3 regions of the Plantactinospora sp. B5E13 genome follow, and region 1 is predicted to be linked to each of the others. Evidence: riboswitches for the same ligand, from Rfam matches in the RefSeq annotation. Region 1 holds a riboswitch; each other region holds the start of a gene.

What was found. A riboswitch is a leader RNA that binds a small molecule or an ion and turns the genes downstream of it on or off. The one in region 1 is predicted to bind cyclic di-AMP.
Region 2: it holds a riboswitch for cyclic di-AMP, as region 1 does, so the genes downstream of both, ABGB05_RS25380 (NlpC/P60 family protein) here and ABGB05_RS13480 (C39 family peptidase) in region 1, are expected to answer to the same signal.
Region 3: it holds a riboswitch for cyclic di-AMP, as region 1 does, so the genes downstream of both, ABGB05_RS35095 (hypothetical protein) here and ABGB05_RS13480 (C39 family peptidase) in region 1, are expected to answer to the same signal.

Annotation. Positions count from the first base shown of each region.
Region 1 covers NZ_JBDPLT010000012.1:18,835-21,095, forward strand. Annotated here, with positions in the region: cyclic di-AMP (ydaO/yuaA leader) riboswitch at 228-367, shown strand; gene ABGB05_RS13480 (C39 family peptidase) at 773-1,633, shown strand; gene ABGB05_RS13485 (GNAT family N-acetyltransferase) at 1,836-2,261, opposite strand, start outside.
Region 2 covers NZ_JBDPLT010000034.1:1,275-3,535, reverse strand. Annotated here, with positions in the region: gene ABGB05_RS25385 (N-acetylmuramoyl-L-alanine amidase) at 1-593, opposite strand, end outside; cyclic di-AMP (ydaO/yuaA leader) riboswitch at 861-1,011, shown strand; gene ABGB05_RS25380 (NlpC/P60 family protein) at 1,098-2,063, shown strand; gene dcd (dCTP deaminase) at 2,217-2,261, opposite strand, start outside.
Region 3 covers NZ_JBDPLT010000073.1:12,368-14,628, forward strand. Annotated here, with positions in the region: gene ABGB05_RS35090 (SDR family oxidoreductase) at 1-753, shown strand, start outside; cyclic di-AMP (ydaO/yuaA leader) riboswitch at 1,155-1,286, shown strand; gene ABGB05_RS35095 (hypothetical protein) at 1,290-2,261, shown strand, end outside.

The sequences.
Region 1 (2,261 bases):
GGCGTCTGGGCACCCGCTAACCGGGCTATTTCCGTCATACCGTACCCGTACATGATCATGCTGCTTTATCCCGCCGACCGCCCGGCCCTCCGCTGAGGCGGTCCCGGCCCGGCCAAATCGCGGTCCTGGTCACTGTTTTGCCAGCTGGGAGGGCTTGGCAATGGCGGAGAGCGGCCAGTAGTGTCGGCCCGTCTGGTCCGGCCGTCAAGTCGCCATCGGGTGACACCGGAGCAGACCCGCCGAGTCGTTCAGAACGAGCCGGGGACCCACAGTTATCTGGGGTGAATCCGCGAGCCATGGCCCGCGGTAGGGCGGCCTTCCCGCCCGAATCCGTCAGCTAACCCGGTAGGCGGCGCAGGAAGGAGTACGTGTTCGTGCCGCACCACCCGGGCCGTGGCCCGTCCCCCCAGTTTCCGTACCGCACCGCGTCCGGACCCCGGGTCCGCGCCTCCGACCCGCTTCAGCCGGCCGGGGCGGTAGTTCCGGCGCCGAGCCTCGACGGTTCCTGATCCGGTAGCGCCCCGACGCGGGCGGCTGCGCGGAACATCGGCCCGGCCCTGCCGGCCCGAACAGGAACCGAGCCGGTCCCTCCGGTGCCGGTCGGCCATTTCCTCCGCGTCCGCGCCGGCCCATGCCGTGTCGAATCAATGGATGAATGATTTCCGCGCCGTCCGCGCGGCATAGCGTCGCATTCTCGACAGCGGACGGAAACGTCGTACCGCCATTCATTTCCGAATGGGTGACGATGCGCATTTCCCCCTGGAGGATAATTGTGAAGCACGCCATAAACCAGCGACTCCGAACCGCCGTGTCCGGTCGACGGAACCGGTTCGCGCTCGCCACGGCGGCGGTCCTCGCCGCCGCCGCGACCAGCGGTGTCGTCCTCGCGTCCCAGGACGCGCCGGCCCCGACCGGAGCCGCCACCGTCGCCGTCGCGGAACTCGGCTCCGTCCCGGCCGGTGGTCAGGCCGGCGCGGCGGTCCAGCCGATCACCCCGGCCACCACGGACCAGGCGACTCCGGCCGGCGGCGACACGGCGAGCCCGAGCACGTCGGCGACCGGTGGTGCGAGCCCGACCGGCGAGGCGAAGAAGGCGGTCAAGGCGGAGCCACCCGCGGCGCCGGCGGCGAAGACGCTGGACTACAACTTCCAGGCCCAGACGACCTACTACTACTGCGGCCCGGCCGCCACCCGGATCGCCCTGACCGCCCGCGACCTGTCGCCGAGCCAGGACACCGTGGCGAGCCGGCTGGGCACCACGACCAGCGGCACGAACTCGGCCGAGGACACCACCCGGGTCCTGAACAGCGTCATCGGGACCGACTTCTACCGGACCACGGCGATCTCCGGCCAGTCCGCGACGCCCGCCCAGATGGACCAGCTGCAGGCCGACGTCGTGCACGCGGTCAGCAACGGGTACGCGGTGGTGGCGAACATCGCCGGGTCGGCCGTCGACACGGCCGGCATGGGGCACAGCTACCCAGGCGGGCACTACCTGACCGTGGTCGGCTACCGCGACAACGGTCGTACCGTCAAGATCGCTGACCCGGCGATCCCCGGCTCGGACAGCACCTACTGGATGACCACCATCAACCTGGCGAACTGGATCGCCACCCGGGGTTACTCCGCCTGAGCCCCCGGACCGCCGATATCCCGCCCGCCGGCGTGGCATCCCTCCCCGCCGCCGGCGACACCCCGCCCGGTGAACATCCACCGGGCGGGGTGTCGGCTTTCCGGGGCCGCCGGCCGGGTTGGTACCCGGCGTCCGCCGGCCCGGCTGGTCGGTGGTCCGGCCGGTTGGCGGTCCGGCCGGTCGGGTGGTCACATCATGGTGGTCAGGCCTGCGTCGGGCCGAACCGAAACTCGCCGTACTCGGCGACCGGGGTGAAACCGAGACGTCGGTAGAGGGCGATCGCGGCGGTGTTGTCCGCCCGGACGTTCAGGGTCACCCAGCGGACCGTGTCGAGCAGCCGCCGGCAGAGCGCGGCCACCGCCGAGGTGGCCAGGCCCTGTCCCCGGGCCGCCGGATGGGTGGTCACGTTGCCCAGCGCGCTGACCTTGTACACCGGTGACCAGACGTGCACCCCGGCCACCGCCAGCAGCTCGCCGTCGCGCCGGATGCCGACGTACTGGCCGGTCTGGACCATCCGCTCGTCGAACCAGTTGCCCGGGTACGCGGCCCGGTAGAGCGCCGTCATCTCCGGCAGGTCGGCGGTGGTCAGCAGTTCGCCGGCCGGGGCGACCCGGTCCAGCCGGCCGGG
Region 2 (2,261 bases), on a different contig from region 1:
CGCCCCGTCGGCCCGGCCAGGTCCCGCTGGTACGTTGCGAGCAGTGCCGCCCCGCCCCGGATGTTCGCCGCCGGGTCGGTGCGCAGGGCGGTCTCGGTGGCGCCGGTGAGCCCGGCTGCGGTGTCCAGGGTCTGGGAGCCCGGGCTGTCCGCGCTGGGGTCGTCCGGGGCCGTGGCGGTGGCCGGGCTGGGTTGGCCGGGGACCGTCGGCCGGCTCGTGGCGTCGGGGGCGGCCTGGCCGGTGACCGGGCCCGGTCGGGCGGGATCGCCGCGCCGGTCCTCGCCATGCTCGGGTTCGGCGCCGCCGAGTGAGCGGACGTGGCGGTGGTCGGTGAGGTGCATCGGGCCGTAGCCGCCACTGGTGCTCGGGGTGCCGGCGTTGCTGTCCCAGCGGGATTCCAGATAGGAGACGGCGAGCAGCACGCTCTCCGGTACGCCGAACTCGGCCGCCGCGGCGGCGTACTCCTGTTGTCGGCCGGGTGTGGGCGGTGCGCCCGCCGCCGGGGTGGCGCCGACCGGGACCAGCGCCGCGGCGCCGAGTACGGCGGTGCCGATCGCGATTCTCCTGGTCAGCGGCCTTCGTGTCCGGAGCATGGGACCTCCTGTCACCGGGGATGGCTGATGATCACCATCCACCCGGGACACCGTGGCCGTCAATAGCTGCCACCTGCGCTTGTCGCCCTGTAGGAAACTTTCACGGCTGTGTAACGACGTGGTGAATTGTCGATCGTCCCCCCGCACAATCCGCGACCGGGCCGATGCGGTGCGAATTAACTGCTTTCACGGGTTGCGTTTGGATAACAGGCTTCTCTAATGTTGGGGACCGTCGAGGCGGTGGCAGGCCGCCAGTCCGGCGACCACGTCTCGACACCGCCGAATCGTCGACAAAATCAACGACTCACACGAACCGGGGACCCGGGCACCATGGGGTGAATCCGCGCGTCAGCGGTAGGGCGAATCTCTTCCCGCCCGAACCCGTCAGCTAACCCGGTAGGCGGACTTGAGGAAGAAGGAGTACGGACCCCGGTGGCAGCCCCCGCCCCGCGGTCGTCGTCCCCGCGCCCGGCCCAGGCCGGCGGTCCGACGACGAAGACCCGCTTGCGACGGTCCATCCTCACCACCACACTCGCCGCGATCGCCAGCGTCGCCGTGCTGTTCGTCGGCATGACGCCCGCCGTCGCCGAGCCGTCGGTCTCCGAGATCGAGAGCCAGATCGACAAGAACTGGCGCGAGCTCGAGCCGCTGATCGAAAAGCACAACGCCACCCGTGAGGACCTGGCGAAGAAGAAGAAGCAGGCCAAGAAGCTGCAGGACAAGATCGCCCCGCTGCAGAAGCAGATCGACGCGGCGATGAACCGGGTCAGCGAGTTCGCCGTCGAGGCGTACAAGGGTGACCGCGCCTCGATGATGAACGCCGTGCTCAGCAACAAGACCCCGAGCACGCTCATCGGCCAGCTCTCGGTACTCGACCAGTTCGCCCGCCGCGAGCAGCGCGAGGTGCAGGCGGTCGTCGACCTCAAGAACCGGTTGGCCGAGCAGAAGGCGCCGCTGGACGCCCTGGTCGCCGAGCTGACCAAGACCGAGGCCGAGCAGGCGAAGAAGAAGAAGCAGATCGACTCCGAGATCGACAAGCTGCAGCGGATGCGGATCGAGGCGTACGGCAGGGGTGCCGGCGGCCCGCTGCGGCCCGCGCCCTGTCCGGCGACCTACCCCGGCGGCGACATGGGTACGGCGGTCAAGTACGCCTGCGCCCAGATCGGCAAGCCGTACGTCTGGGGTGCCGAGGGACCGGGCTCGTACGACTGCTCCGGGTTGACCCTGCGGTCGTGGGCCCAGGCCGGCGTCTCCCTGCCGCACAACGCCGCCCGGCAGTACAGCGTCACCAGCCGGGTCAGCCGCTCCCAACTGAAGCCCGGAGACCTGGTCTTCTACTTCTCCCCGATCAGCCACGTCGGGATGTACGTCGGCGACGGCTGGATCGTGCACGCCTCCACGGCCGGTGAGCCGGTCAAGATGGCGCGGATGGACTCGGTCGGCAGCCTTGCCGGCTTCGGTCGCCCCTGATCCTGGCCACGGCTCCGGCCCGGATCCCCGGGTCGGAGGGCCGACAACACCAACAGGCCCCGGTCGCGGAATGCGGCCGGGGCCTGGTCGTCTGCGCCGACATCCGGGGCCCGCCCGCCGGCCGGGCGGCCCTTTGGTCAGCGGGTCAGCGGGTCAGCGGGTCGGCCAGGTGCGCCAGTTCTGCCAGGAGCGGCTCGG
Region 3 (2,261 bases), on a different contig from region 1:
GCGTTCACCTCGGTCTTCGCGCCGTTCACCGAGATCGGGCCGGACGAGTTCCGGCGGGTCACCGAGGTGACCTACCTCGGCTACGTGCACGGGACCCGGGCGGCCCTGGACCGGATGCTGCCGCGTCGGTCCGGAACCATCGTGCAGGTGGGCTCGGCACTGGCGTACCGGTCGGTGCCCCTGCAGTCCGCGTACTGTGGTGCGAAGCACGCCATCGCCGGGTTCACCTCGGCGCTGCGCTGCGAGTTGTTGCACGACCGGGCCGGCGTGCGGGTCACCATGGTGCACCTTCCGGCGGTGAACACGCCGCAGTTCGACTGGGTGCTGTCCCGGTTGCCTAACCGCCCCCAACCGGTGCCGCCGATCTACCAACCGGAGGTGGCCGCCCGCGCCGTGGTGTACGCGGCCGACCGGCCGGGTCGGCGGGAGTACTGGGTCGGCGCCTCCACCGTCGGCACCATCCTCGGCAACCGGCTGGTGCCCGGCCTGCTGGACCGCTATCTGGCCCGGTCGGGCTACCGGTCGCAGCAGACCGACGAGCCGGTCGACCCGGATCGGCGGGTCAACCTCTGGCAGCCGGTCGACGACGGTGGTGGGCCGGACCCGGGGGCGCACGGTTCGTTCGACGACCGGTCCCGGGTCCAGAGTGCACAACTCTGGTTGTCCCGGCACCGGGAACTGCTGGCCACCGGGCTTGTCGCCGCCGGGGCGACGGTGCTGGCCCGGCGGCTCGCCGTGCGCCGGGGGCGCTGAACCGCCGGGGCGCGGGCCTACCGTGTCGCGGGTACGGGAAAGCGCCGGTCACCGACCGTGTCGGCCGGGCGGGTGCTGTCCCGCTGTCACCGGTGACGGAACGTGTAGGTGGTCGGACCTGGGCCGGTGGACGGTACGACCGGCCGGGCGGCGGGCCACCGGTCAGGACGGAAGGGTTTCCTATCGCCCCTACGCTGCCACGGAGCGGTTGGTGAATAACCGACAGCGGATGGTGAATAAAGCGCGGATGAACGATCTCTGTCGATACTCCTCACGTCGGTGATTACTGATAGTTGTTGTGTCGCAACGCTTTTCGGGGCATTCGGGTCTTGCCATTACGGAAGCGAAACCGGGTATGCTGTCTGCCGTTCATATCACCGCCGGGGACCAAATGGTGCCGGCGCTGATCGCCGCCTAATCGCCACCTGGCGAGCCGGGGACCCAGGTACCCGGGGTGAATCCGCGACAGCGGTAGGGACATCTTCCATCCCGAACCCGTCAGCTAACCCGGTCGGCGGCCGACGGAAGGGATACATGTGAGGGCACCCCTACGCCGAAGGTTGGCGCTTGCCCTGGCACTGCTCACCGCGGCATCGCTGATCGTGGCTCCGTCTGTGGCGTCGGCGGCACCCAAGCCGGGCCCGGACGGGGAGGTCGAGACACCGCTGCTCGGTGACGTACTCGCCACGACGGGGAAGCGGTACGCCGAGGCCAACGCCGCGCTCAAGAAGTCCCAGAAGCGGCAGAAGGAACTCACCAAGAAGCTCGAGGAGGCGCAGGCGGAACTGGACGCGCTCGCGCCGGAGGCGAGCGAGATCGCGGCGGAGTCCTACCGGGCGGGCAAGCTCAGTGCCGTGTCGATGATGCTGAACAGCTCGTCGTCGGAGTCCTTCCTGGACCGGGCCGCCGCCCTGAACGAGTTGAACCTGCTCAACAACCAGAAGCTGCGCCGGTTGAACGAGGCACGCGAGCAGGTCAACACGGCCAAGGAAGCGGTCGACGCCGAGGTTGAGAAGCAGAAGGATGCCCGCAAGGTCATCGACAAGCAACGGACCGAGGCGCAGAAGGCGCTCGCCCTGGTCGGTGGCCGGAGTCGGCCGAACAAGGGCCTGGTCGACGCGGAGTCGCCGGTTGCTCGGCCTGGTCCGGGGATGGACGACGGCTTCCCGCCGTTGTCCTGCAACCAGGATGATCCGACCACGGGTGGTTGCATCACCGCTCGTACGCTGCACATGTACAAGGAGGTCAAGCGGGCCGGCTTCAACCGGTTCGTCGGTTGTTACCGCCCCGGTGGGCCGTACGAGCACCCCAAGGGGCGGGCCTGCGACTGGTCGCTGCTCAACAGCGGGTTCGCCCCGGCCGCGAACAACGACCAGATGAAGTACGGCAACAACCTGGCCGCCTTCCTGGTCCGTAACGCCGACCGGCTCGGCATCCTGTACGTGATCTGGTACAGGGAGATCTGGGCTCCGGCCACCGGCTGGACGTCCTACAGCGGTGCCAGTGAC